2 regions of the Halobacillus sp. Marseille-Q1614 genome follow, and region 2 is predicted to be linked to the other one. Evidence: a T-box and tRNA genes for the amino acid it is inferred to sense, from the RefSeq annotation. Region 2 holds a T-box; the other holds one or more tRNA genes.
What was found. The T-box of region 2 lies ahead of ileS (isoleucine--tRNA ligase). A T-box ahead of a tRNA ligase gene usually reads a tRNA of that ligase, here a tRNA-Ile.

Region 1 (14,637 bases), 1.4 Mb from region 2:
GCCTGAAGTGTATCAGGATCATGAGAAATCGCTTGAACTGACCGAAGAAAACCACAGCAGCCACGAAAAGATCGAAGCCCTCATGGAAGAATGGGAATCGCTCGACTAGCCGCCCTTACTTAGGCGGCTTTTTTGTTTGCATAGACTCGTATTGTCAGAATTTTATTATCCACAGTGTTTTCAACATCTGTGAATTGATATATCGGTTCTCAACAACCTTATACACATTATCCACAGGTCAACATTAACTTATCCACAAAATGTTGGTATCGTTTTCTTGCTTGAAAAACCGCTCGTCTATTTATGTTATCCACTGCATAAATATTCAATTGTGTATAACTTTTACGACAAAAAAAGACTTCCTTCTTGGTAAAAGGAAGTCTTTTAAATATTCTTTCTTTCTCCGTACAATTCTAAGTCAAGACCTGGATTTGCATTTAAATCATAGCGGGCTCTATGGCCCTGACGATAAGCTACAGCGCCCGCCGCAGCAATCATCGCAGCGTTATCGGTACAAAGGTTAAGCGGTGGAATTAACAGCTCCATCTCTTCCCCTGCAAACTTTTCTTCCAACGCTTTCCTTAAGCCGCGGTTGGCTGCTACCCCGCCTGCTACAATGACCTGTTTAACGTTATACTCTTTAGCCGCTTTGTACGCCTTTGTGGATAACACGTCAATGACACTTTCTTGAAAACTGGCGGCAACGTTTTCCACAGGTATCGTTTCATTTTTCTGTTTCGCATTGTGCAGCTTGTTGATAACTGCTGATTTTAATCCACTAAAGCTGAAATCATATGAACCTTCCTCTAGCCAAGCCCGCGGAAAATCAATCGTCGCTTCTCCTGTCTGTGCCAGCTTGTCGATGTGCGGCCCTCCTGGATAAGGAAGTTTTAACGTACGGGCCACTTTATCATACGCTTCTCCTGCTGCATCATCCCGAGTTTCTCCAATCACTTCAAAAGATCCGTGATCCTTCATTAAAATAAGCTCTGTATGGCCTCCGGAAACGACGAGTGATAACAGTGGAAACTCAAATTCCCTTTCCAAACGGTTGGCGTAAATATGGCCGGCAATATGATGAACGCCTAGAAGCGGCTTCTGTTTCGCAAATGCCAAAGCTTTGGCCGCATTAACACCGACGAGGAGTGCTCCAACGAGACCAGGCCCTTCGGTAACTGCAATAGCTTCGATATCATCCATCGTCAGCTCTGCCTGCTCAAGCGCTTCTTCGAGTGTTAAAGTGATTTGCTCAATATGATGACGGGAAGCAACTTCAGGGACCACTCCGCCAAAGCGCTTGTGACTCTCAATTTGAGAAGCTACAACGTTTGTGATCAGTTCTCGTTCATTTTTGACGATGGCGACGGCTGTTTCATCACAGCTTGTCTCAATCGCTAATATATATTGATCCTTCATTTTAATCCCACCCACATGACTAATGCATCTTCCCCATTGTCTGTATAATAGTTTTTCCGAATGCCGCCCGGTACGAGCCCGAATTTTCGATATAAATGCTGGGCAGCCGTATTGGAGACACGCACCTCTAAGCTCAGTTGAATCGCTCCCATTTCAATCGCACTTTCAAATGAACGGCGAAACAGCTGATCTCCGTAGCCTTTGCCGCGATAATCAGGATGAATCGCGATGTTGGTGACGTGGGCCTCATCAATAATCAGCCACACCCCGCAGTAGCCGAAAACCCCGTTTTCGTCTTCAATGACATAATAATGCGCGTAAGGGTTCGCATCTCCTAATTCGTTTAAAAAAGTTTCTTTAGACCATGGTACTGAAAAAGTGGCCTGTTCGACACGCTGCACTTGATCGAGATCACTTCTTGTCATTCTCCGAATATGTGCCATCACTGCTTCTCCTGCTGAGCCAGCCACTTAGCCTCCGCTTCCGGCAGACGTAAGTAGTTAGGCACAAGCTCATGAACAGAGCCCGCTTCTTTTTCTGAAGCTGCCAGAGCCAGGTAAGCTGGCCTTGCGTAATGATAAGCCGCATCTGGAAAGACCGCCTGATCTCCTAAGACATCTGTGATCACTTCCCGGTGGATAGACAGGTCCTGACTAAGAAATAGAATTCGCTCACGATATTCCTTAAGGGTCTTAAGCCACTCTGTCAATAACACATTGGCTTCCTCTTTAACCGGCTGCAGCTTTTGATCATAGAGCCCGGTGTATACAAGGCCTCTTCGCGCATCGAAAAACGGACAGATCAACCCATCAAACAATCGCCCCTGGCTCGCTAATGCTTCTAAGCTTGATATTCCGACAACCGGAATGTTCAGCGACCAGGCCATCGTCTTAGCCGTTGTCAGGCCGATCCGCACGCCTGTGTAAGAACCAGGTCCTTTGGCCACAGCAATGCGGTCAAGCTCTTCAGGCTTTGTCTGTGTCTCTTTCATGAGCTGATCGATCGCCGGCATCAGACGGACAGAATGGTTCTTTTTCACAAAAGTGACGTGTTCTCCAATTACGACACCATCTTTCACGACCGCGATTCCTAATATTTCATTTGACGTATCTATCCCTAACACGTTCATTCGTCCAGCTCCTTACATATCCTTTCAAAGTGTGGAGAGCGGGCTTCAAAGGTAATCTTGCGCGAGTCTTCTTCTAAGTATTCGATCGTAATCTCAAGCCGTTCCTTTGGCAAGTACTCTTCGATAAACTGCGGCCACTCCACGACTGTTACACCCTCGCCATGAAAATACTCTTCGAAACCGAGATCTTCATCGCTGTCCTCTAAACGGTAAACATCCATATGATAAAAAGGCATATGCCCCTTATACGCTTTCATGATTGTAAAAGTTGGGCTTTTTACAGTACGCGTTACCCCAAGCCCTTGCGCTAATCCTTTAGAAAACGTCGTTTTTCCAGCGCCCAGCTGACCTTCCAATGTGAGAACATCACCTGGGGTCAGCAGCCCGCCAAGCTTTTTCGCAAGCGCCATTGACTCTTCAGCGGTATGTGTCGTTATCGTCTTTTTCATATTAATCACGATCCTCTTGCAAATGGGTATAGCCCGACTTTTCTAAAAGACGGCGCTGATTATTTTTATATAAGTACACTTGCCCGTTAGATTGAGCAGCGGCCTCACACCAGCCTATCCGGGTCACTTTAAGGTTTTCCTTTTCGGCTGCGTTTTGAACGAAGGACCAATCCTTTTCTGATACCGTCCCTAATAGTTCAAAGTCTTCCCCTCCAGCCAAAATCCAATCTTCATAATGATAGGGGAAAAGTTCCTGACTTTCTTTAGCGTATGGGAGTTTGGCAAAATCAAGATGAAGATCCACCCGGGCTTCTTCAGCAATTTCATTCGATTCACTGGCGATTCCGTCACTGACATCATTTAAGCTGACCCGCGGCAATTCTTCCAGCCTTTTAGCAAAACGTATCCTTGGATCCGGGGTGCGATGACGCCTGATAAGATACTCACTGGGCTTCTCTTTTAATAGACATTCAAGGCCTGCTCGTGCGTCACCTAATGTACCTGTAACAAACACAATGTCACCTTCACGCGCATCTCTTCGGTATCGGGCTTTGCCTTTAGCCGTAAACCCAATCACCGTAACAGAAACACACAGCTCTTTGCCAGACACCGTATCACCGCCGATTAAATCCATCCGGTACTCATTAGCTAAACTCATCATGCCCCGGTAGAGCTCCTGCAATTCCTCTTCACTCCAATGAGGAGGCACAACTAATGAAACTAAGTAATATGCCGGAGTACTGCCCATCGCCGCTAAATCACTTAAATTAGCAGCCAGGGCGCGGTATCCAACGTGGTAAGGATCCATCGTTTTTTTAGAAAAATGCACATCCTCTACCATTGTATCAACAGCTGTAACAATATCCTGTGACGTCTGTCGAAAAACGGCCGCATCATCGCTGATCCCTTTAATCAAAGAAGACTGGCGATAGGTGCGAGGCTGAATTGAATCGATAAAAGAAAACTCGTCCATAGGTTATGGCCCCCTCCGTGAACATCATTCACTCTCTCCATTATAGCAAGGACGGGCCTTAAATTAAATTTGTGCATAACAAAAGCCTTAGGAAAACCCTAAGGCTGGAAATTTAAATGAAAATGGCGGTCCGGACGGGACTCGAACCCGCGACCTCCTGCGTGACAGGCAGGCATTCTAACCAACTGAACTACCGGACCATTTTTTTATTTAAACAAAAAAATTTTTCAACTATACAAGTTGAATCACAGTTAAAAATAATTTGGTTGCGGGGGCAGGATTTGAACCTGCGACCTCCGGGTTATGAGCCCGACGAGCTACCGAACTGCTCTACCCCGCGATAATGTGGGTAAACTACTATTTAGTTCCCATAAAATTAAATTGTAAAAGACGAGGCAGCGTCCTACTCTCACGGGGATATACCCGACTACCATCGGCGCTGAAGAGCTTAACTGCTGTGTTCGGCATGGGAACAGGTGTGACCTCTTCGCTATCGCCACCTCATCTATTATATGGAGGTAAACCCTCAAAACTGGATAAGACTGATTGGAATCAAACCGTCATAATTTGTAGCTGCAACGCCTAGGCGTTTTCGCTTTTCTTTTAAAGTTAAATCATCGATTGATTAGTATCCGTCAGCTCCACGTGTCACCACGCGTCCACCTCGGACCTATCGACCTCATCGTCTCTGAGGAATCTTACTAACTTATTGTTAGGGGAAATCTCATCTCAAGGGGGGCTTCATGCTTAGATGCTTTCAGCACTTATCCCGTCCACACGTAGCTACCCAGCGATGCTCCTGGCGGAACAACTGGTACACCAGCGGTGTGTCCATCCCGGTCCTCTCGTACTAAGGACAGCTCCTTTCAGATTTCCAACGCCCACGACGGATAGGGACCGAACTGTCTCACGACGTTCTGAACCCAGCTCGCGTACCGCTTTAATGGGCGAACAGCCCAACCCTTGGGACCGACTACAGCCCCAGGATGCGATGAGCCGACATCGAGGTGCCAAACCTCCCCGTCGATGTGGACTCTTGGGGGAGATAAGCCTGTTATCCCCGGGGTAGCTTTTATCCGTTGAGCGACGGCCCTTCCATACGGTACCGCCGGATCACTAAGCCCGACTTTCGTCCCTGCTCTACTGGTAGGTCTCGCAGTCACGCACCCTTGTGCCTGTACACTCTGCGAATGATTTCCACCCATGCCGAGGGAACCTTTGGGCGCCTCCGTGACTCCTTGGGAGGCGACCGCCCCAGTCAAACTGCCCGCCTGACACTGTCTCCGGGCCGGATCACTGTCCTGGGTTAGAATGGCCGTACAGCCAGGGTGGTATCCCACCAGCGCCTCCACCGAAGCTAGCGCTCCGGCTTCTCAGGCTCCCACCTATCCTGTACAAGCTGTACCAACATTCAATATCAGGCTACAGTAAAGCTCCACGGGGTCTTTCCGTCCTGTCGCGGGTAATGCGCATCTTCACGCATAGTATAATTTCACCGGGTCTCTCGTTGAGACAGTGCCCAAGTCGTTGCACCTTTCGTGCGGGTCGGAACTTACCCGACAAGGAATTTCGCTACCTTAGGACCGTTATAGTTACGGCCGCCGTTTACTGGGGCTTCGGTTCAACGCTTCGCTAAAAGCTAACGCATCCCCTTAACCTTCCAGCACCGGGCAGGTGTCAGCCCCTATACTTCGCCTTACGGCTTCGCAGAGACCTGTGTTTTTGGTAAACAGTCGCTTGGGCCTTTTCACTGCGGCTCCTCGGCAGAGGAGCACCCCTTCTCCCGAAGTTACGGGGTCATTTTGCCGAGTTCCTTAACGAGAGTTCTCCCGCTCACCTTAGGATTCTCTCCTCGCCTACCTGTGTTGGTTTGCGGTACGGGCGCCTCTTTCCTCACTAGAGGATTTTCTTGGCAGTGTGAAGTCCGGAGCTTCGGTACTTTATTTCCCTCCCCATCACAGCTTGACGTTGCCGGACGGATTTGCCTATCCGACCGTCTTGCTGCTTGGACGCACTCTTCCAATCGTGCGCACTCCTTATCCTCCTGCGTCCCCCCGTCGTTCAAACGGAAAGGAGGCGGTACAGGAATATCCACCTGTTGTCCATCGCCTACGCCTTTCGGCCTCGGCTTAGGTCCCGACTAACCCTGAGAGGACGAGCCTTCCTCAGGAAACCTTAGGCTTTCGGTGAAAGAGATTCTCACTCTTTTTTCGCTACTCATACCGGCATTCTCACTTCTAAGCGCTCCACCAGTCCTTACGGTCTGACTTCGCCGCCCTTAGAACGCTCTCCTACCACTGATCCATCAGGATCAATCCGCAGCTTCGGTGGTGTGTTTAGCCCCGGTATATTTTCGGCGCGGAGTCACTCGACCAGTGAGCTATTACGCACTCTTTCAATGATGGCTGCTTCTAAGCCAACATCCTGGTTGTCTAAGCAACTCCACATCCTTTTCCACTTAACACACACTTAGGGACCTTAGCTGGCGGTCTGGGCTGTTCCCCTCTCGACCATGAACCTTATCACCCATGGTCTGACTCCCAGAACAAAGTCATTGGCATTCGGAGTTTGACTGAATTCGGTAACCCGGTAGGGGCCCCTCGTCCAATCAGTGCTCTACCTCCAAGACTTTCTATTCTGAGGCTAGCCCTAAAGCTATTTCGGAGAGAACCAGCTATCTCCGTGTTCGATTGGCATTTCACCCCTACCCACACCTCATCCCCGCAATTTTCAACTTGCGTGGGTTCGGGCCTCCAGTCAGTGTTACCTGACCTTCACCCTGGACATGGGTAGATCACACGGTTTCGGGTCTACGACCGCATACTCAAATCGCCCTATTCAGACTCGCTTTCGCTGCGGCTCCGCTTCTCATCAGCTTAACCTTGCATACGGTCGTAACTCGCCGGTTCATTCTACAAAAGGCACGCCGTCACCCATGAATGGGCTCCGACTACTTGTAGGCACACGGTTTCAGGTTCTCTTTCACTCCCCTTCCGGGGTGCTTTTCACCTTTCCCTCACGGTACTGGTTCGCTATCGGTCACTAGGGAGTATTTAGCCTTGGGAGATGGTCCTCCCGGATTCCGACGGAATTCCTCGTGTTCCGCCGTACTCAGGATACACTCCGGAGGAGAAAGGATGTCGAGTACAGGGCTGTTACCCTCTATGGCGGATCTTTCCAGATCACTTCGTCTATCCTCTCTCTTGGTAACTCCAAAGGAGTGTCCTACAACCCCAGAAAGCAAGCTTTCTGGTTTGGGCTGATTCCGTTTCGCTCGCCGCTACTTGGGAAATCGCGTTTGCTTTCTCTTCCTCCGGGTAATGAGATGTTTCAGTTCCCCGGGTCTGCCTTCCATAACCTATGTATTCAGTTATGGATACTGTTCCATTACGAACAGCGGGTTTCCCCATTCGGAGATCCTGGGATCAAAGCTTACTTACAGCTCCCCCAGGCATTTCGGTGTTAGTCCCGTCCTTCATCGGCTCCTAGTGCCAAGGCATCCACCGTGCGCCCTTATTCACTTAACTTTTAAATCGTCGTGAAAAGACGTTTCTTACTTTGGTTTGATGTCTTGTCAAATCTTATCCAGTTTTCAAGGTTCACATTGAGAAGATCCTTTGATCTCTCAAAACTGAACAACCAACCATGTACGTCCTCCGAAGGAGACGGCTAAAAAGCCGTTCCTTTTATCCTTAGAAAGGAGGTGATCCAGCCGCACCTTCCGATACGGCTACCTTGTTACGACTTCACCCCAATCATTGGCCCCACCTTCGGCGGCTGGCTCCATAAAGGTTACCTCACCGACTTCGGGTGTTGCCAACTCTCGTGGTGTGACGGGCGGTGTGTACAAGGCCCGGGAACGTATTCACCGCGGCATTCTGATCCGCGATTACTAGCGATTCCGGCTTCATGCAGGCGAGTTGCAGCCTGCAATCCGAACTGAGAATGGTTTTATGGGATTTGCTACACCTCGCGGCTTCGCTGCCCTTTGTACCATCCATTGTAGCACGTGTGTAGCCCAGGTCATAAGGGGCATGATGATTTGACGTCATCCCCGCCTTCCTCCGGTTTGTCACCGGCAGTCACCTTAGAGTGCCCAACTCAATGCTGGCAACTAAGATTAGGGGTTGCGCTCGTTGCGGGACTTAACCCAACATCTCACGACACGAGCTGACGACAACCATGCACCACCTGTCACTTGGTCCCCGAAGGGAAGACCCTATCTCTAGGGTGGTCCAAGGATGTCAAGACCTGGTAAGGTTCTTCGCGTTGCTTCGAATTAAACCACATGCTCCACCGCTTGTGCGGGCCCCCGTCAATTCCTTTGAGTTTCAGCCTTGCGGCCGTACTCCCCAGGCGGAGTGCTTAATGCGTTAACTTCAGCACTAAGGGGTGGAAGCCCCCTAACACCTAGCACTCATCGTTTACGGCGTGGACTACCAGGGTATCTAATCCTGTTTGCTACCCACGCTTTCGCACCTCAGCGTCAGAAACAGACCAGAGAGTCGCCTTCGCCACTGGTGTTCCTCCACATATCTACGCATTTCACCGCTACACGTGGAATTCCACTCTCCTCTTCTGTCCTCAAGTTCCCCAGTTTCCAATGACCCTCCACGGTTGAGCCGTGGGCTTTCACATCAGACTTAAGGAACCGCCTGCGCGCGCTTTACGCCCAATAATTCCGGACAACGCTTGCCCCCTACGTATTACCGCGGCTGCTGGCACGTAGTTAGCCGGGGCTTTCTCGCGAGGTACCGTCAAGGTACCGCTCTATTCGCACGGTACTTGTTCTTCCCTCGCAACAGAACTTTACGATCCGAAGACCTTCATCGTTCACGCGGCGTTGCTCCGTCAGACTTTCGTCCATTGCGGAAGATTCCCTACTGCTGCCTCCCGTAGGAGTCTGGGCCGTGTCTCAGTCCCAGTGTGGCCGATCACCCTCTCAGGTCGGCTACGCATCGTCGCCTTGGTGAGCCGTTACCTCACCAACTAGCTAATGCGCCGCGGGCCCATCTGTAAGCGATAGCTCAGAAAGCCATCTTTTACTCTTCCCTCATGCGAGGGAGGAGATTACCCGGCATTAGCCCCGGTTTCCCGGGGTTATTCCGGTCTTACAGGCAGGTTGCCCACGTGTTACTCACCCGTCCGCCGCTCATTCCACTAACGTCACCCCCGAAGGGGATCAGTTAGCTTCCTGCGCTCGACTTGCATGTATTAGGCACGCCGCCAGCGTTCGTCCTGAGCCAGGATCAAACTCTCCATAAAAGTAGTTTGACTTGCTCATTTGCACACCGAATGTGCTTGTTTGAATTCTCTCTATATAATAGAAAGAATAAATTGACGTACTGGTTGGTTCGTTCAGTTTTCAAAGATCAAAATGCTTAATGGTGGGCCTGAGTGGACTCGAACCACCGACCTCACGCTTATCAGGCGTGCGCTCTAACCAGCTGAGCTACAGGCCCCAAATGGCATTCAACAGCTTATAATGGAGCGGGTGAAGGGAATCGAACCCTCATCATCAGCTTGGAAGGCTGAGGTTTTACCACTAAACTACACCCGCAATATTAAATTAAGTGATAAGTAGATTTCCAGCGTTATGATAGAACTCTCATGGTCGGGAAGACAGGATTCGAACCTGCGACCCCTTGGTCCCAAACCAAGTGCTCTACCAAGCTGAGCTACTTCCCGTAAGTAAATGGCGCGCCCGAGAGGAGTCGAACCCCTAACCTTCTGATCCGTAGTCAGACGCTCTATCCAATTGAGCTACGGGCGCCTTTTGAAGCGACATATTCTAATATATCATGCTCCAGCTTGAATTGCAATACTTTTTTTGAAAAAGCTTAGTGCGGCCGAGAGGACTTGAACCTCCACGGGGTTGCCCCCACTAGGCCCTCAACCTAGCGCGTCTGCCGATTCCGCCACGACCGCTAATTGATCAAGCAATTTGCAAAAGCTAATTACTAAGTGCGGGTGGAGGGACTTGAACCCCCACGCCGTGAAGCACTAGATCCTAAATCTAGCGTGTCTGCCAATTCCACCACACCCGCAAGAAAATGGTGAGCCATGGAGGGCTCGAACCTCCGACCCTCTGATTAAAAGTCAGATGCTCTACCAACTGAGCTAATGGCTCTTAATAAAAGAAATAATTTCGTAACAGCTTGAGAATATTTAGTTATGCTTTGTTTGAAGCACAAGGAATATCATATAACTTCTCAAAAGGTTTGTCAACCCTTTTCACACACAAAATGGCTGGGCCAGCTGGATTCGAACCAGCGCATGACGGTACCAAAAACCGTTGCCTTACCGCTTGGCTATGGCCCAACTAAATGGCGGTCCGGACGGGACTCGAACCCGCGACCTCCTGCGTGACAGGCAGGCATTCTAACCAACTGAACTACCGGACCCGGACCTGAAGTGTATGTATGAAAGTGACCCGTACGGGATTCGAACCCGTGTTACCGCCGTGAAAGGGCGGTGTCTTAACCGCTTGACCAACGGGCCGTTTAGAACAATAAAAAATGGCGGAGAAGGAGGGATTTGAACCCTCGCGCCGCTTGCGCGACCTACACCCTTAGCAGGGGCGCCTCTTCAGCCACTTGAGTACTTCTCCGTAATGGCTCCACAGGTAGGATTTGAACCTACGACCGATCGGTTAACAGCCGATTGCTCTACCACTGAGCTACTGTGGAATAAATTTCAAACTGACAATGTCAGCGACGTTATATATAATATAACATTTATAGGCTTGTGTCAATATTATTTTTTATGTAATTTAAAGCAGCTTGTCTGCTCTTCACTCCCCTTTGTTCAGGGCTTATTTAATTTAACATGGACTACATATTTCGTCAATGGATTTTTACTGTTTTTTTAACTTTCCTCTACATTTTCCGCAAACATAGCGGGACGTATCGATCTTCCTCTTCCTTCTATAGCTTTGTCCGCAGTCTGTGCATTTATATATGAGTGTTTTATCCAGATCAGAAGGCAGCGGTTTACAGTACCGCGGCGACCCTGTTTTTTTCAGCAGTTCTTTAAAAGATTGATCCCCATGCGAAAAGCCTTTTCCTTCTATATGAAGATGATAATGACAGAGTTCATGCTTTATGATGCCCTGGAATTCCTCTTCGCCCAGCTCTTTTAAATATTTTCCGTTGAGCTCGATAACTCGTTTAGAAGGAATATACCGTCCGCCTGTTGTGCGAAGTCTGGGGTTAATGGTTACACGATCAATAAATGGCTTCCCAAAAAAATCGAGGGATATCTGGTTTGTCCATTCATGCAGCTGCTTTTCTGACATCGTCATGGTGACACATCCTTCTTCTTTTACGCATAACTTATTATAAATGGGATGATTCCTAATTTCAAAGGGAGGAGATTTCTGTGCCTCGTTGGTTACAGAAGCAAATGTCCAATGCATTTTTAAATAAGGATAAGTATCAGATTAAAATGTTAAATCAGTGCTGGTATTTTTACCGACGTCGTTTAAAATAAAAAAGCCCGGAAGACGTGGTGTCTCCCAGGCAGGTATGATTATTTGTTCACCATAGTCAGCGCGATCCGCTGTTTTTGGGCGTCTACATTATCCACCCATACGGTGACGACATCACCGACGGATACGACGTCCATTGGGTGCTTAACGAACTTATTGGAAAGCTTGGAAATGTGAACGAGCCCATCCTGTTTTACGCCGATATCCACAAATACTCCAAAATCGACAACATTTCGAACGGTCCCCTCTAATTCCATTCCCTGCTCTAAGTCTTCCATCGATAATACATTTGTTTTTAACAATGGCTTCGGCAGGTCATCCCTTGGGTCACGGCCTGGTTCGGCCAGTGCCTTTACAATATCCTTCAAGGTAGGCTCTCCTGTTCCAAGCTTTTCAGCCATCTCTGATAAATTGAGTCCTGACAGCTTTTCCCTGACCTCTTGATTTCCTAAATCGCTTGGGGAAGCATTGATTTCTTTTAGTAATGAGTAAGCGGCTTTATAAGATTCCGGGTGGATCGATGTTTTATCCAACGGCTCTTCTCCTTCTAATACACGAAGGAAACCGATACTCTGCTCAAACGTTTTGGCGCCGAGACGCGGAATGTCCTTAAGCTGCCTGCGGCTTGTAAATTTACCGACTTCTTCTCTTTTCTTAATGACGTTATTCGCTACGGCTTTACTTAAGCCGGATACATATTGAAGAAGTGATGGCGAAGCCGTGTTCACATTTACTCCTACCTGGTTTACGGCCGTTTCTACGACAAAGGTAAGGGATTCGTTGAGCTTCTTCTGCGTAACGTCGTGCTGATACTGCCCGACACCGATCGATTTCGGATCAATTTTCACGAGTTCTGCCAGCGGGTCTTGGACGCGTCGGGCGATGGATACGGCGCTTCGCTCTTCAACCTTCAATTCCGGAAACTCTTCACGGGCGAGCTTGGAAGCTGAATATACACTTGCCCCCGCTTCGTTAACGATCATATAAGCTGCTTTAAAATCATATGACTGAATCATATTGGCGATAAACTGCTCGGTTTCTCTTGAAGCTGTTCCATTTCCGACAGCAATCAGCTCTATCGGATATTTATCAAAATAGCCTTTAATCGTTTTCTCGGCACCTTTTACATCATTCTTTGGAGGAGTTGGGTAAATAACAGAAATATCGAGTACTTTTCCTGTTTCATCAATGACAGCGAGCTTACATCCTGTTCGGTAGGCAGGATCGACTCCCAGGACAACCTTGCCTTTTAACGGCGGCTGAAGCAGCAGGCTCTTTAAGTTGCTGGAAAATACTTCGATCGCCTGTTCTTCCGCTGTTTCTGATAACGAATTACGAATTTCCCTTTCAACTGAAGGCTGGATAAGACGTTTATAGCTGTCTTCAATCGCCATCTCCAGTAATTCACGAAGCTTGGCATCCGCTGATGGCTTAATTACTTTGTTTTTCAAGTAATCAATAATGCTGTCCTGCGGCGGGTTAATCGTTACTTTTAGCACATCTTCCTTTTCCCCTCGGTTTAAAGCCAGGATGCGGTGAGAAACAATGGAGCGAATCGGTTCCTGATATTCATAGTACATTTCAAAAATCGACTTTTCGTCTTTTTCTTTATCCTTCTCTTTGGCTTCAATTGTACCTGAATGGAAAGTCTTTTGTCTTATATTCTCGCGATATTGAGGATCATCAGAAATCCACTCGGCTAAAATATCGTTCACGCCGGCAGTTACCTCTTCAACGGTATGTAACTCGTGTTCTTCGGAGAAAAACTCTTTCGCTTCTGCTTCATAGTCAAAAGGCTTTTGCTCCCATACTTTTAAAGCTAAAGGCTCGAGTCCTTTTTCCTTGGCTGCCGTAGCTCGGGTTCTTCTCTTTTGCTTATACGGCCGGTATAGGTCTTCCACTTTCTGCAGTTTAGCCGCGTTTTCGATTTCTTCTTTTAGTTCCTCTGTTAATTTTCCCTGCTCATCTATCAGCCGGGTTACTTCTTCTTTTCGCTGGGAGAGGTTCTCTACATAGTTCCACTGATCTTCTATCGTTTTTATCTGAACTTCGTCTAATCCTCCCGTTAACTCTTTTCGGTAGCGGGCAATAAACGGAACCGTGTTCCCATCTGCTAATAATTGAATCACTTGCTGTATAGGCTTTACGGCAATCCCGGTTTCTTTTGCCACTAACTGAATATGGTCCTGGTTTTCACTCAAAACAAGTCCTCCTCAATAACTAGGTCTACTCTTTATTGTATCAAACATCGCACACTTAATAAGGGACCTTATTCATGATTTTTCTTAGAATAAGGTCCCTTTATTTATACTTCATGGCGATGAGTGTCGTATCGTCATCAATGCTTTTGCCATAAAGCTCTTTATACTGTTGAGTCATCACATCTATATTTTTTGAGCTGATATGCTTCGCCGATAATTTCCGATCTTGTACTCCGTCAGAAAACATAAGAAACATCATCCCTCGTTCTGCCTTACCCCGGCTCACTCTCAGCTTTCTCGGATACCCTGCAAGATAACCAGCAAGAGGAATGTTCCGGCTTCTATTACCATCCTGATCAATGATAATAATGCCGATATTCCCTATGGAAGAGTAAGAATAGGTCTGCTCCTTGAAGTCGATATTAAGTATGCCTAGCACTACCCCGCGTTTGCCGAGCAAAGCATTATTGCATTTCGTAATAATTGACTCAATTTCCAAATCCGGATATTTCTCGATCACGTCCATTACGGCCTGTGAAGAATCCTTCGCCAGCTCTCCGCTGCCTAAACCGTCAGCAATAGCACAAACAAACTTCTCATCGGTTTCCTTGTAGTAATAACTATCTCCACAAAAGTAATTTCCTTTTTTGGCTTTCTGATAAATGGAGACAGCTACTTTTGCCGCTGCACCAGTGTTCACTTAAAATGCCTCGACGGATTCTGCCTGTAAGGCTTCTTTTAGTTTACGAAGAGCTCGGCGCTGAAGGCGAGAAACATGCATTTGTGAAATACCGAGCCTCTCCCCGGTATCTTTTTGGCTCAAGTTCTCAAAATAGGTGCACTGCAGAATTTCCTGTTCACGTTCACTAAGTATCGGCAGCACTTTTTGAAGGAGCATTTTCTGATCGATTTGATCATAGCCGCCTTCAGGATTTCCGATAAGATCAAGAATCGTCACAGTGCTTCCATCAGAATCGGCT
Region 2 (14,637 bases):
CACTGGAGATAAAGATATTCCGCTTCGTGCGATTTCCCGCAGCTGCTGTTCATCGTCGCACATTCCCCCGCCGGCACCGCCCATCGTATATGCCGGGCGGACGATAACGGGATAGCCGATTCGATTTGCAAATTCCACGGCTTGCTCAACCGTGCTTACGATTTCACTGTCAGGTACCGGCTGGCCCATTTTATGCATGAGAGCACGAAACTTCTCACGGTCTTCTGCTTTTTGAATCGCCTCAAGTGGTGTACCTAAAAGATCAACTTGATAGCGTTCGAGAATACCAGATTCACTAAGTTCAACCGCTAAGTTCAATCCCGTCTGCCCCCCTAGTGTGGGAAGGATAGCATCCGGACGCTCTTTACGGACGATTTTCATTAAAAACTCAGCAGTTAGAGGCTCCATATAGACTTTATCAGCTACCGTATGGTCGGTCATTATTGTCGCAGGGTTAGAGTTCGCCAGTATGACTTCATACCCTTCTTCTTTTAATGCCTGACAAGCCTGCGTTCCGGAGTAATCGAACTCCGCCGCCTGTCCGATAACAATTGGACCTGATCCGATGACTAAAATTCTTTTAATATCTGTTCGCTTAGACATAATGAGCCTCCTTTTTCTTTGTCTGCCCCTGTTTAATTCTTTCTAAAAATTCATCAAATAGATAGGATGTATCGTCCGGGCCTGGTGAGCTTTCCGGGTGATACTGTACGCTGAAGACATTGCATGTGGAGTGCTCAAGGCCTTCTACCGTCCCGTCATTTAGAGAAATTTGAGTAAGTCTCAGCTTCGTCGCTTGAACGGAAGTACCGTCAACCGCATAGCCATGGTTCTGAGACGTAATTTTCGTACGGTTCGTTCTTAAGTCTTTAACCGGCTGATTAGCCCCGCGGTGGCCGAACTTCATCTTATGGGTATCCGCACCCCCGGCTAAAGCGATTAACTGGTGTCCTAAGCAGATACCGAAAATCGGAACCTGTCCCATCAGGTTTCGAATCGTCTGAATCGCTTCCGGTACGTCTTTTGGATCTCCCGGACCGTTTGAGAGCATGACCCCGTCTGGCTTTAAGCGAAGAATCTCTTCGGCCGAGGTATGGTAAGGAACTACTGTTACGTGACAGTTACGCTTCGTAAATTCTCTCAGGATCCCGTGTTTCATCCCGAAATCAACGAGCACAATTCGGTATCCACGTCCAGGCACAACATACGGCTTAATCGTTGATACCTGTCTGACTTGATCTCGCGGCAGCGGAGTGTCGTGCATCATATCAAGCACTTGCTGAACAGGACGGTCAGCTGAAGTGATCACTGCTTTCATCGCTCCATGCTGCCGGATAATTTTCGTTAGTTTTCTCGTATCAATCCCGCTGATTCCTGGGATATTTTTCGCTTTTAAAAATTCATCCAGGGTTTCTTCACTGCGAAAGTTAGAAGGTGCTTCACAGTGTTCTTTTACGACCACTCCTAAGATGGCTGGATTGACGGTTTCAAAGTCATCGCGGTTTACGCCGTAATTTCCAATCAAAGGATATGTGAAAGTTACGATCTGCCCGCAGTAAGACGGGTCCGAGATGACCTCCTGATATCCAGTCATTCCTGTATTGAAAACAACTTCTCCGAAGCTGTCTCTTTCACTGCCAAAACCTTTTCCAATAAATGTTGTTCCATCCTCAAGCACGAGTTGTTTCATTATGGCTTCCCTCCCAGACTATTTTTCCATCGACGATTGTAACCTCTGGCCATCCTTTAACGCTGTCTCCGTGAAACGGCGTATTTTTCCCTTTTGACGCGAACGTAAAACGGTCAATTTGTTTTTCTTTCTCTAAATCTATCAGTGTAAGATCCGCAGGTGCTCCGACTTCCAGTGTTCCATACGGCAAGTTGAACACACGGCATGGTGCTTCACTCAGCCAGTAGACTAACTGATCCAGTTCCCAATCTCCTTTTTCTATAAAGTGGGTGTAGAGCAGTGGAAAGGCAATCTCAAGACCTGTGATTCCAAATGGAGAATTAATTAAACCTGACTGCTTTTCCTCTTCTGTATGCGGCGCATGATCTGTTGCTATGCAGTCGATAGTTCCATCGAGCAGCCCCTCAATGAGTGCATCCCGATCTTCTTTAGAACGAAGCGGGGGATTCATTTTAAAGAAGGCATCATCCTCCACAAGGTCGTCTTCACACAAGAGCAGATGGTGAGGAGTCACTTCAGCTGTTACTTTAATTCCTGCCTTTTTAGCATCACGGATCACACGAACAGATTCCTTCGTTGATACGTGGCAGACGTGGTAATGACAGTCGGCTGCTTCCGCTAACAGAACGTCTCTAGCAATGTGAACAGATTCTGCGATATTCGGGATTCCCGGCACTTTCAGTCTCCGGCTTACGTCTCCTTCGTGAACAACACCGTTATAGATGAGAGTATTATCTTCACAGTGGGCCACGACCGCTTTATTTAAACGTGAGGCTTCAAGCATGGCTTCATACATCATACCGGCACTTTGCACGCCCACCCCGTCATCAGTAAAAGCGAAGGCACCCGCTTCTGTTAAAGCTTCTAAATCAACCATTTCTTCTCCGAGCTGGCGGGTTGTAATCGACGCATAAGGGAGAACTCTTACTGACGCGTCAGAATTAATTTTTTCATTTAGTTGATTCAGAGTTTCTGCTTTATCTGGAACCGGTCTTGTATTTGGCATCGCACATACTGTCGTAAATCCGCCTCTGGCTGCGGCCTTCGTCCCGGTAGCGATCGTCTCCTTCGCTTCTCCGCCTGGTTCTCTTAAGTGGATATGAACATCTACGAGACCTGGAGATAATAGCAGCCCTTCGGCGTTTATCGTTTCATCCGCTTCTGCCTGGACACTTTCCCCGATTTCTGCAATTTTCCCTTCACGAATCAGTACTTCACACGGTGTTAACTCACCACTTAATAATCGCTTGGCACCTTTAATTTTAATGGACATGTAAAACCGCCTCCTCTAGTAATGTTTGGATAATAGCCATTCGAATGTTGACACCGTTGGACATTTGGTTAAAAATACGTGATTTTGAACATTCAACTAAGGTTGAATCTATTTCTACACCTCGATTAACAGGCGCTGGGTGTAAAATGATACTTCCCTTCTTCATCAAAGCTTCTCTTTCTTTCGTTAATCCGTATTTCTGCAGGTAATTATCAGCCGAAGCCTTTTCGTCATGACGTTCGTGCTGGACTCTAAGAAGCATGAGCACGTCGCTTTTTGCTGCAGCCTCATCCATGGATATGTACTCACAGGAGAGCGCAGGATCCTGCCAGACCGATGGAGCAGAAAATGATACATCGGCTCCTAACATTTGCAGTGCGGCAGCATTTGAACGGGCGACCCGGCTATGCTTGATATCACCGGCAATTGTGACCTTCAGTCCTTCAAAGCTTGGAAACTCTTCAGAGATTGTAAATAAATCAAGCAGACACTGAGTTGGATGTTCTCCTGCTCCGTCCCCGGCGTTAATGATCGATATGGACAGGCCCTTAGACAGTTCCTCCAAAATCCCTTCCTCGGACTGTCTCAATACAACAAGCTGAACACCGATCGATTCGAGGGTCTTTAACGTATCTCTTAAAGTTTCTCCTTTCGTCAGACTGGAATCAGCACCGTTAACATCCACAACATCCATCCCCAGCCTTCTCTCGGCAATGTAAAAGCTGTTCTTTGTCCGCGTGCTCGGCTCTAAGAAAATATTTGCTGCAAACGTGCGGTCAGCTTTCCAATCATTACGGCCTTCTTTGAATTGGGCGGCTTTATGAAAAAGCTCCGTGATCATCAGCGGTGTCACATCTTTCATTGATAATAAGTGCTGCATTCTTAGCGCTCCCCTTTCTATATAAAAAAACACCCCTGGAAGTACCGGGGGTGCTGCTTTCGTTGTATAACGAAGAAGCTAATCCCTAGTACACCCTTTTAAGCCTCACTGGACTTGTTTAAAACGTGTGCTGGTTTAGTTATGCTGCTCCACTATTTGATTGATCTTGAGTAGCGGGTTCTTTAAACATTTTTCCATTGCCATGGCTTTTTTCTTTTCCAGGAAGGATTAAGTTTAATATCACACCGATAATCGCTGCAAGAGCCATTCCTTGGATTTGCAGGCCTTCACTCACTTGTACAAAGGCTCCTCCTAATCCGATGACTAAGATAACAGAAGCGATGATAAGATTTCTTTTTTCTCCAAAGTCCACCTGGTTATCGATCAGCATGCGCAGTCCGCTTGAAGCGATTGTACCAAAGAGCAAGATGGAAACTCCGCCCATGACAGCTGAAGGAATCGACCCAATGACCGCTGTACTCATGCCGATGAAGCCAAAGAAAATGGCGAATATAGCCGCTCCCCCAATAACGAACACGCTGAATACTCTTGTGATCGCGAGTACTCCAATGTTTTCTCCATACGTTGTGTTAGGAGGTCCGCCAAGCATTGAGGCGATCATTGTTGCTACACCGTCTCCGAGAATCGAGCGGTTCAGCCCAGGGTCTTTAAGGAAATTACGTCCTACTACTTTTGACAGTACCATCTGGTCACCGATGTGCTCAGTCATCGTTACTAAGGCAAAAGGCACCATTAAGAAGACGATCTGCCAGCTGAAGACACTCGCAGGGGAAAAGTCTACAAAAGGAATCAGGAATTCAGGCATCGTAAACACGGCCTGAAAAAAACCTCCGATGGATTCGGCAGAAGTGATCGCCGCCCACTCGGCAGCTATTTCACTCGTATCCACAATACCTTGCGTTAGAGCAAACACGTAGCCTGATACAATCCCGATCAAGATCGGCAGGAGACTTAAGAAACCTCTCAAGAATACTGTTGCTAAAATGGTTACTCCAAGTGTTACGAGCGCTACCGTGAAGTGTGTTGCACTGTAAACCTGTTCTTCCCCAGGAAGATACATCGCCATATCAATTGCCGTTGAAGCAAGTCCAAGACCGATGACGATGATGACCGGACCTACGACAACTGGCGGAAGTAAGTTGATCAGCCAGTTGAAACCGAACATGGTAATCAGTAAAGCGACGATTCCGTAAACAAGTCCGGCAAGAAAACTTCCGATCATTGCGCCGGCAATACCGTGAGTATTCGATACTTCCATAATGGGATAGATAAATGCAAAGCTTGAACCGAGATAAGCCGGAACTCTTCCTCTTGTAATTAGTATATAAGCGAGTGTACCGAACCCACTTGAGACAAGGGCGACTGCTGGCGGCAGTCCTGTTAAAAAGGGTACTAAAATGGTGGCACCAAACATCGCGAATAAATGCTGCATACTAAGCATTAGCCACTTACTGGCATTTGGACGTTCATGGATTCCTAAAGCTGCTTGATTCATTGTTGTATTCCTCCTTTTTTCCATAAAAAAACTCTTTGCTGCTTAAAAGCTCGCAAAGAGGTAGACGTATGGCACCATACGTTATCATTTTTACGACCTTTTAAGCCTCACGGGACTTCTTTTAAAGGTGTAACCTTATTTATTTTTCATAAATGATGACTTCATCCTCACCATCTGTTTCCTTCAAACCGACTGTAACCACTTCACTCTGGGAGGTAGGAATATTTTTCCCGACGTAATTTGCTGTAATCGGCAGCTCGCGGTGTCCCCTGTCTACGAGGACAGCCAGCTGAATCTGGGAAGGACGGCCATGATCCATAAGGGCGTCCATTGCGGCACGCACCGTTCGTCCTGTATATAACACATCATCAACCAGAATCACTTTCTTGTGGGTAATATCTACAGAGATATTGGCTTCCTTTACATCCGGGTCGATTTCATAGCTTTTGTTTTCCAAATCATCGCGGTAAAGCGTAATATCCAGCTCACCGCCGGCAATGCTTTGGCTTTCAATGCTTTCGATTTTTTCCTTTAAGCGATCGGCGATCGGCACCCCGCGGGTTCTGATCCCCACTAAGACTACATCTTCGACGCCTTTGTTTTTCTCGATGATTTCATGAGAGATTCGAGTCAGTGCTCTTCGGATAGCTGCTTCATCTAATACTGTAGCTTTTTTATCCATAATCAAGGCCTCCATCCAAAAAGCCCTTTTCCGCGCATGAAGGCAGAAAAGGGCTTTGATTACACTTATCGTGTGCTCCGTTACCTTTTCAGCCTCACGGGACTGTTATTAAAGGACTTGCTTTATTCTTATTAGGAGTATGACAGACGTATTGATTTTTGTCAACTTCTGCTGCGAAGAGCCTCCAGAGTCTGATTAAATTCTTCTGGAGGCTCACATTCAAACTTCATCCACTCTTCAGTGCGCGGATGGGTAAATCCGATTGATTTCGCATGGAGCGCCTGTCCTTTCGGCAGATCAGGCGTTTTTCTCGGGCCATACTTTGGATCTCCTGCTAATGGATGATTAATATAACGCATATGAACGCGAATTTGATGGGTTCTTCCCGTTTCTAATTTACACTCAATATAGGAGAAGTCTTTAAAATGCTCGAGCACTTGAAAATGAGTGACCGCTTCTTTCCCGTTATCGACAACAGCCATTCTCTGCCGGTCTTTTAGATCGCGTCCAATCGGAGCTTCAATCGTACCATATTCATGGGTAATCATCCCATGAACGATAGCCACGTATCTGCGCTCAACAGTTTTGTCCATTAGTTGCTGGACGAGTGATTCATGAGCTTTATCATTTTTCGCTACCATCAGCAGACCACTAGTGTCTTTATCAATACGGTGTACGATTCCCGGTCTCTCGACACCATTAATGCCCGAAAGATCCGAGCAGTGGTATAAAAGTGCATGAACAAGCGTGCCTGTCTCATGTCCGGCCGCTGGATGAACGACCATGCCTGCCGGTTTATTAACGACGACCACATCCTGATCTTCATAAACGATTTCAAGATCGATATTTTCAGGTTTCAGGTCAAGCGGCTTGACTTTTGGCACCTGCCATGTAATCGTCTGGCCCGCCTGTACTTTATAGTTGCTTTTTACGAACTCTTCATCCACCTGGACATGCTTGTCTTTTAACCAGGACTGAATTTGTGAACGAGATGCGTCTTCAATCACTTCGCTTAATAATTTATCAATCCGTTTCGACTCATCAGCCTCAGTTACTTCATATATTTCCTTCACTTCGATGTTCCCCTTTTCTTTTGACGCTCATCTACAAATGTGGCAATCATTACACAGATCACTCCAACGACTAACGAGGAATCTGCCACATTAAAGATTGGATAATTGTAACTTCCAATATAAAAATCGAGAAAGTCTACGACCTCTTTACGAAACAGCCGGTCGATAAAATTTCCTACAGCCCCTGCCAGTATCAATGCAAGAGCAACGCCGACGAACCTGCTGGCTTTCGCATATTGCTTCATATAATAAATAAGGAATCCAATTACCACTACAGTAATAATGTAAAAGAACCACATTTGGCCTGCGAGTATGCCCCAGGCCGCTCCTGTATTGCGATGAGATGTTATGTAGAAGAAACCTTCTATAATGGGAATGGATTCCCTTAACTCCATTTGCTGTACGATGATCCACTTTGTCAGCTGATCAATCAGGATAACAGCTCCAGCCAATAAGTAATAGATGAACATAGGCTAAGCCTCCAACTTTTAGTTTCCTTTGCTATTGTACCATATCTCTTTAAAAGCCGCTTTATTTTAAAGCTTTGAAAATGTTCCTGTTAAAAAGGCACTTCCATACGCTCGGCGGCTCCCCACGAAAAAGCGAGCTCCCTGCCCCCTTTCGCTGGGAAAGGGTGTAAAGCCGTTCAAACTTAACCTACTCCAACAAACGCTGCCCCATTATGTTTCCCCCAATCCGTATCTTTTTATAGGGACTGCCATAAAACGACGAGAAAAAAGTCCCTCGAAGAAATTTTTTTCTCCGAGGGACTTCCAAAATTAAGATACATAATGTTTTTCAACAACAGCTGCACAACGCGGACAAAGTTCCGGATGATTTGAATCCTTGCCGATTTCGTGGGAAGAAACCCAGCAGCGTTCACATTTCTCTCCTGTATGCTTCGTAACAGTTACTTTCACCCAGTCATATTCTTTCGCATCAGAAGCTTCACTGCTTACTTCTGCTTCAGATACAATCAGCAGCTGATGAAGATCTTCAATAGATGCTAGCACCTGTTTCGTTTTGTCATCTTTTGGCTCAATCGTTACGTGAGCTTCGAGAGACTTACCAATTACTTTTTCATTACGAGCTTCCTCAAGCGCTTTAAGAACATCATCACGGATTTCCATGAAGTGATCCCACTTATCCACTAAGTCTTGATTGGCAGGGCTTCCGGCGTTAGGCATATCTGTCAGCTGGACACTCTGTTCCTCAACGCCAGGAAGGTACTTCCAAACCTCATCGGTCGTATGCGGAATAATCGGTGCCATCAGCTTAACAAGCGCCGTTAGCGTTTCATAGTAAACCGTTTGAATGCTGCGGCGGTGTAGATGATCTGCTGCTTCGATATACAATACATCTTTTGCAAAATCGAGATAGAAAGAGCTTAAATCGATCGTACAGAAGTTATGAATTTTATTGTAAACAGTAGAGAATTCATACGCCTCATACGCTTTACGGGAGTCCTCCACAAGCTGATTTAAACGGTGAAGCATGTATTGATCCACTTCCTGCATGTTCTCTTTTGAAACAGCATCTGTCTTCGGATCAAAGTCATGAAGGTTACCGAGTAAGAAACGGAACGTGTTGCGAATCTTACGATAAACTTCTGCCACCTGCTTTAAGATTTCATCAGAAATTCTTACATCGGCCTGATAATCAGAAGACGATACCCACAAGCGGATAATGTCTGCTCCAAGCTGTTTCATCACTTTGTCCGGAACGATAACATTTCCGAGGGATTTACTCATTTTATGACCTTTGCCATCCAGAACAAATCCGTGGCTTAAAATGCCTTTGAATGGGGCTTTTCCAGTAACAGCAACAGCTGTAGAAAGTGATGAGTTAAACCAGCCGCGATATTGGTCAGAACCTTCTAAATATAGATCGGCCGGACGCTGTAGGTCTTCGCGATGCTCTAATACGCCCTGGTGAGTAGAGCCGGAATCAAACCAAACGTCCATAATGTCCATTTCTTTTGTGAATTCGCCGTTTGGACTGTGCTCGGAAGTAAATCCTTTAGGAAGAAGGTCTTTTGCTTCGCGTTCGAACCAGACGTTTGAACCGTGCTCACGGAACAGCTCAGATACATGCTCGATCGTTTCATCCGTGATAACAGGCTCGCCATTTTCTCCATAAAAGACTGGAATTGGCACACCCCATGTACGCTGACGGGAAATACACCAGTCTTGACGGTCTCTTACCATATTATAAAGACGGGTCTCTCCCCATTTCGGCGTCCACTCCACTTGATTAATTTCATCAAGCAGCTCTTTACGGAAATCTTTAATGGAAGCAAACCACTGATCAGTAGCACGGAAAATCGTCGGCTTCTTCGTACGCCAGTCGTGCGGATAAGAGTGAGTGATGAACTCAAGTTGAAGCAGAGCTCCTGCTTCTTTTAACTTATCTGTAATCGGCTTATTGGCTTTATCATAGAATAACCCTTCATATCCTGGGGCCTCTTCGGTAAATACACCTTTATTATCGACAGGGCAAAGTACATCAAGTCCGTACTGCTGTCCTACCCAGAAGTCATCTTCCCCGTGGCCGGGAGCGGTGTGTACACATCCTGTACCCCCATCTGTTGTTACGTGGTCTCCAAGTACGACAAGGGACTCACGGTCATAGATCGGGTGCTGTGCCGTAATACGGTCAGCTTCTTTCCCTTTGAAAACTTGAGCCACTTCATGATTTTCCCACTCAAGCTTAGCTGCTACTTCTTCTAGTAAGTCGTTTGCGACAATAAATTTATCCTGATCTACCTTAACGACGGCATAATCTGTACCAGGATTTAACGCAACAGCCAGGTTGGCTGGAATCGTCCAAGGAGTTGTCGTCCAGATAATAAATTTCTCTCCGCCTTCAAGTAAATCCTTTCCGTCTTTTACTTCAAAGCTCACATAAATAGACGGTGAACGCTTATCCTGATACTCGATTTCTGCTTCCGCTAATGCAGATTCTGAGGAAGGAGACCAAAAAACAGGTTTTAACCCTTTATAAATGTATCCTTTTTTCGCCATTTCGCCAAACACTTTGATCTGCTCGGCTTCAAAATCTTTGTTCAATGTAATATAAGGATTATCCCAATCCCCGCGGACACCCATGCGTTTAAATTCATTACGCTGGTTATCGATCTGCCCAAGTGCATATTCCGCACACTTCTGGCGAAACTCCGCAAGCGGCATTTTTTTACGGTCCACTTTCTTCTTCGCCAAAGCTGACTCGATCGGAAGGCCGTGTGTATCCCAGCCTGGCACATACGGTGCGTGATAGCCGGACATAGACTTATAACGAACAATAAAATCTTTTAATGTTTTATTTAAAGCATGCCCCATGTGAAGACTGCCGTTCGCATAAGGAGGCCCATCGTGAAGAACAAACAAAGGACGCCCCTCTGTACGCTCTTGTACCTGATTGTAAATATCCGCTTCTTCCCATGCCTTTTGCATTTCAGGCTCGCGGTTTGGTAAATTTCCACGCATGGGGAAATCTGTTTTTGGCATTAATAAGGTGTCTTTATAATTCATTGCTGCTCCTCCTTTAAAAATCAATCAAAAAAGGCCTTCCCATCCCCAAAAGGGACGAGAAAGCCTCGCGTTACCACCCTAATTAATTAGTATAATAAACTAATCACTTATCTTATTCGTATCGTGAATGACCCGGCTGCACTTACTAAAACATTCAGCACAGCTGCTCAAGGGAGATTTTCCGTCAAAGACCCGCTTCGGACTTTCACCATCACCGAATCGCTATAACTGCAGAAGCACTTTACGTACTTGCCCTATCTTCGCATACAAATATTCATATGTGTTAATGAATTATATGTAATTTTTGTCTTTAAGTCAAGAATTATTTTTCTGCGTACTCTTTTTCAGCTTCTTGTTCCTCGGATATTTTTGGCTCAGCTGCTTCACCGTGAGGAAACTGAGTATCCAGCAGATGGTCCCAGTCGTCGTTTTCAATCATCTGCACCTGTGCTTCTACAAGCATACGCAGTCTCATTTTAAAAACTTTGGCCTGTTTCTTCATTTCTTCTACTTCGTGAGAAATCCGGCGCGATTTCGCCAGTGCTTCATTTATAATTCGATCAGCGTTCTTTTCAGCTTCTTTAATGATTAACTTAGATTCCTTGGCAGCATTCGTTTTTACTTCTTCTGCTGTCTCCTGGGCAACGAGAATAGACTTATTTAATGTGGTTTCAATAGTATTAAAGTGGCCTACACGCTCATTTAATTGCTCCACTTCTCTCTCTAACTCTTTCTTTTTACGGATGACAATTTCATAGTCTTTGATTACCTGATCAAGAAATTCGTTGACTTCATCTTCGTCATAACCTCTAAATCCGCGGGTAAACTCTTTATTATGGATATCTAATGGTGTTAAAGGCACACCGGCCACCTCCTAAAATCTTATACGTGTCCTTGATGTAACTAATTTCGACATAAAAGAATAGAATCCTGCTGCTTGATTCCAACTAATTTAATTGTCCTGTGGTTACCTTGTATTTATCCTTCTTTGTTCTGCCATGGATCACCGAAAGCTGGCTCCGTCCCTTTCCTCTTACCGATATCAGGTCCCCTTCTTCCACGATAAATGCAGGGTTGTCCACGGTGCGGAAATTGACCTTCACATGCTGGGCTTCAATAAACATCGCTGCTTTCTTTCTCGAAACGCCGTAGATCTCTTTTACAACGACATCAAGCCTTAACGAAGAAATCGTACTGTCTTTAAACTTCCATGTCTCATCACTTTCCATTATTTCATCAAGCGGCTTCTCTGAGAACTGAACATTCGCATTTTTGATCGACGTAAAATTCATTCGAATATAGTCGCTGATTTCCGATGCTGTAACGATATGTATCTTTCCTTCCTTAACGACAAGGTCTCCAAGCTTTTCACGCTTAATGCCGAGTGCCATAAATGACCCAAGCACATCGCGGTGCTCAATCGTTAAAAATTTCTCAGCATATTCTGCTTCAAGCAATGTTAAGGAAAAGTCCTCTTCTTCAATCATTTCGTATTCAGGAGCGATGATTGCCCTCTTTCTCTCAGCGTTGTGCGGACCGCCTGATAAACTCCACTTTAGATCGGGATGCGTGCCCATCACGCTTTTTAAAATCTGCTGTTCCCTGGGGTTTAGAAAATCAGTTTCTTTCCGCTCAAACCTCATCTCTACATCGCTCTGCAGAGATAACATCTGATCGATAAACGGACGCTCCTCCTCCCTGAAATGCTGATAAATTTCCATCCTTTCATCCTTCCTCTATGACAAAAAAGAACAGACAGGAGCTGTTGTCGCTACTTATCTGTTCTTCAAAATCTACATCGTAACAATCATACGATAGAGTTCCTGTAAGCCAGAACCTGCAAATCGAAGCACTAAAATAGCAACGATTGGTGAGATATCAATCATTCCAAGCGGTGGAATAATCTTGCGGAACGGCTCAAGAAACGGCTCGGCAAGCTTAGCTAAAACTTCGCCAAAACTGGACTCTCTCGCTCCTGGGAACCAGGACAATAAAATGTAAATGATTAATATCCAGCTGTAAATATTAATTGCTGTGAATAGTAGTTGAAACAATACCCCCATCTTTTACCACCTTCTGTTTCTATCTTCTTCTTCGGCCGCGATCATTTCAGTAATTGATCCTGAAATTTCGACGTTATCAGGTGTACACAGAAATGTCTGTGTGCCTAATTTCTGAATATCTCCACCTATAGCATAAACGGTACCGCTTAAAAAATCTACAATTCTCTTTGCCTGTGTATGATCTACACGCTGCAGATTAATAACGACAGCTCTGCGGTTTACCAGCTGATCAGCTATTTCCTGAGCTTCATTATAGGTTTTCGGTTCACTTAGCACCATTTTGGAAGAGCTTTTGGCGCTTTTTAAGCTTACGATATTTTGAGTTTCAGATGGCTGCTGCTGCCTGTTACGCTGCATTGGTGTTACTTCTTCCTGTTGTTTGGTATCTTCCATTGTTTCTTCTTCAACGTATTCGTATTCATCTTCAAGCGTAAAAAATGATTTTAATTTGTTTTTCATACTCAATTCCCTCACCTCTTCAGTTTGATTATCCAACCAAGCTCGATCCCACTCGAATATGAGTGGCTCCTTCTTCAATAGCCAGCTTATAGTCATTGCTCATTCCCATCGACAGCCATTCACAAGGTGCATGGTCTAACTTCTGATCGCGGATAATATCCCTTAAAGCCCTCAGTTTTCTGAAGACGGCGCGAAGCTCTTCTTCCTTATCGATGTGAGGCGCCATCGTCATTAAACCGACGATTTTTATTTTATCGTAGCCTTTAAGAGAGTGGATGAAATCTTCAACTTCTGCAGGGTCCAGTCCATGCTTTGAGTCTTCTCCGCTGACATTCACCTGAACGAAGCACGGGACAGTCTTGTCTGCCCTCTTTTGAATTTCCTTCGCCAGTGACTTCCTGTCAAGAGAATGGATATAGTCTACTTCATTGATGATATCTTTTACTTTTCGCGACTGCAGTGAGCCGATAAAGTGCCAGGCGGCATCACTGCCTATTGCTTCATACTTTTCTAAGAAGCCTTCGCGGCGGTTCTCTCCAAGGTTCTTAACACCTGCTTTTAGAGCCTCTCTTGCCCGCTCGATCGAAACATATTTAGTAACCCCAATAATTGTAATATCATCAGGATTGCGCTCACAGTTTTTGCAAGCGTGCTGTATAATCTGCTTCATTTCTGCTAAGTTGTCTGCTACGGTCATATGTACCCTCCTTACTCAACTCGTCCAGCCTATAAAAGCAAGCATTCTTCCCGTCTGCCCCTGGTCGCGTCGGTGGGAGAAAAACAAACTTTCCTCTTCATAGGTGCAATAACTGCTTATCGCAATATTTTTCGGCGCAAGGCCGCTTTCTATGGCTAGGCTTCGATTTAATTCTTTCAGGTCAAGATTGAATTTACCCTGTGATCCTTGTTTTAAAACTTCACCTCGAAAGGATTCAGGAATATGGTCAACTACACGCTGATCTACTTCATAGTTTTTCTGGCTGATGCATGGTCCTATCACCATAGACAATGAGTTTAGGTCAGCTCCCTGCTCCGCCATCTTAGAAATCATGGCACGCGAAATGCCTCCAACGGTGCCTTTCCATCCCGCATGAGCGATGCCAATCCAACCTGTGGTTGAATCAATAAACAGCAAGGGTACACAATCAGCATAAAATGCCGTCAGCAAAATGTCCTTCTGATTTGTAATAAGTCCATCTACCCCGGCGATCGCTTCATCGTGGACAAATGCTCCTTGTCCTTTATGAGAATTGTCTGCTACTTTAACTTCCGTGCCGTGAACTTGTTCGCCCATCACCCAATGGCTCAGAGGCTGATTGAGTTCCTCTGCTAAGGCCTGACGGTTTTTAATAACTGTCTCTGATAAATCTGATACGTGAAGTCCCATATTTAAACTGTCGTACGGAACTTCACTGTATCCGCCTTGTCTTGTTGTTATCCCGGCTGTCACCTTGTACTTCGTAAAACACGT

Region 1: it has a tRNA-Ile gene. The T-box ahead of ileS (isoleucine--tRNA ligase) is inferred to sense a tRNA for this amino acid. The anticodon was not compared.

Annotation. Positions count from the first base shown of each region.
Region 1 is NZ_CADDWH010000001.1:2,839,982-2,854,618, forward strand. It holds gene HUS26_RS14060 (ABC-F family ATP-binding cassette domain-containing protein) at 1-109, shown strand, start outside; gene tsaD (tRNA (adenosine(37)-N6)-threonylcarbamoyltransferase complex transferase subunit TsaD) at 385-1,416, opposite strand; gene rimI (ribosomal protein S18-alanine N-acetyltransferase) at 1,413-1,859, opposite strand; gene tsaB (tRNA (adenosine(37)-N6)-threonylcarbamoyltransferase complex dimerization subunit type 1 TsaB) at 1,859-2,545, opposite strand; gene tsaE (tRNA (adenosine(37)-N6)-threonylcarbamoyltransferase complex ATPase subunit type 1 TsaE) at 2,542-2,994, opposite strand; gene thiL (thiamine-phosphate kinase) at 2,996-3,967, opposite strand; tRNA gene HUS26_RS14090 (tRNA-Asp) at 4,091-4,167, opposite strand; tRNA gene HUS26_RS14095 (tRNA-Met) at 4,231-4,307, opposite strand; rRNA gene rrf (5S ribosomal RNA) at 4,358-4,471, opposite strand; rRNA gene HUS26_RS14105 (23S ribosomal RNA) at 4,573-7,494, opposite strand; rRNA gene HUS26_RS14110 (16S ribosomal RNA) at 7,664-9,232, opposite strand; tRNA gene HUS26_RS14115 (tRNA-Ile) at 9,353-9,429, opposite strand; tRNA gene HUS26_RS14120 (tRNA-Gly) at 9,454-9,527, opposite strand; tRNA gene HUS26_RS14125 (tRNA-Pro) at 9,579-9,655, opposite strand; tRNA gene HUS26_RS14130 (tRNA-Arg) at 9,664-9,740, opposite strand; tRNA gene HUS26_RS14135 (tRNA-Leu) at 9,812-9,895, opposite strand; tRNA gene HUS26_RS14140 (tRNA-Leu) at 9,933-10,014, opposite strand; tRNA gene HUS26_RS14145 (tRNA-Lys) at 10,022-10,097, opposite strand; tRNA gene HUS26_RS14150 (tRNA-Gln) at 10,214-10,288, opposite strand; tRNA gene HUS26_RS14155 (tRNA-Asp) at 10,295-10,371, opposite strand; tRNA gene HUS26_RS14160 (tRNA-Glu) at 10,397-10,468, opposite strand; tRNA gene HUS26_RS14165 (tRNA-Ser) at 10,487-10,577, opposite strand; tRNA gene HUS26_RS14170 (tRNA-Asn) at 10,582-10,656, opposite strand; gene HUS26_RS14175 (SprT family protein) at 10,824-11,270, opposite strand; gene cmpA (cortex morphogenetic protein CmpA) at 11,348-11,458, shown strand; gene HUS26_RS14185 (Tex family protein) at 11,498-13,657, opposite strand; gene HUS26_RS14190 (SpoIIE family protein phosphatase) at 13,758-14,357, opposite strand; gene sigB (RNA polymerase sigma factor SigB) at 14,358-14,637, opposite strand, start outside.
Region 2 is NZ_CADDWH010000001.1:1,466,708-1,481,344, forward strand. It holds gene carB (carbamoyl-phosphate synthase large subunit) at 1-603, opposite strand, end outside; gene HUS26_RS07365 (carbamoyl phosphate synthase small subunit) at 596-1,690, opposite strand; gene HUS26_RS07370 (dihydroorotase) at 1,671-2,963, opposite strand; gene HUS26_RS07375 (aspartate carbamoyltransferase catalytic subunit) at 2,953-3,843, opposite strand; gene HUS26_RS07380 (solute carrier family 23 protein) at 3,983-5,359, opposite strand; gene pyrR (bifunctional pyr operon transcriptional regulator/uracil phosphoribosyltransferase PyrR) at 5,499-6,041, opposite strand; gene HUS26_RS07390 (RluA family pseudouridine synthase) at 6,203-7,114, opposite strand; gene lspA (signal peptidase II) at 7,111-7,584, opposite strand; gene ileS (isoleucine--tRNA ligase) at 7,894-10,644, opposite strand; T-box leader at 10,692-10,914, opposite strand; gene HUS26_RS07405 (DivIVA domain-containing protein) at 10,967-11,506, opposite strand; gene HUS26_RS07410 (RNA-binding protein) at 11,592-12,365, opposite strand; gene HUS26_RS07415 (YggT family protein) at 12,438-12,707, opposite strand; gene HUS26_RS07420 (cell division protein SepF) at 12,711-13,172, opposite strand; gene HUS26_RS07425 (YggS family pyridoxal phosphate-dependent enzyme) at 13,195-13,863, opposite strand; gene pgeF (peptidoglycan editing factor PgeF) at 13,879-14,637, opposite strand, start outside.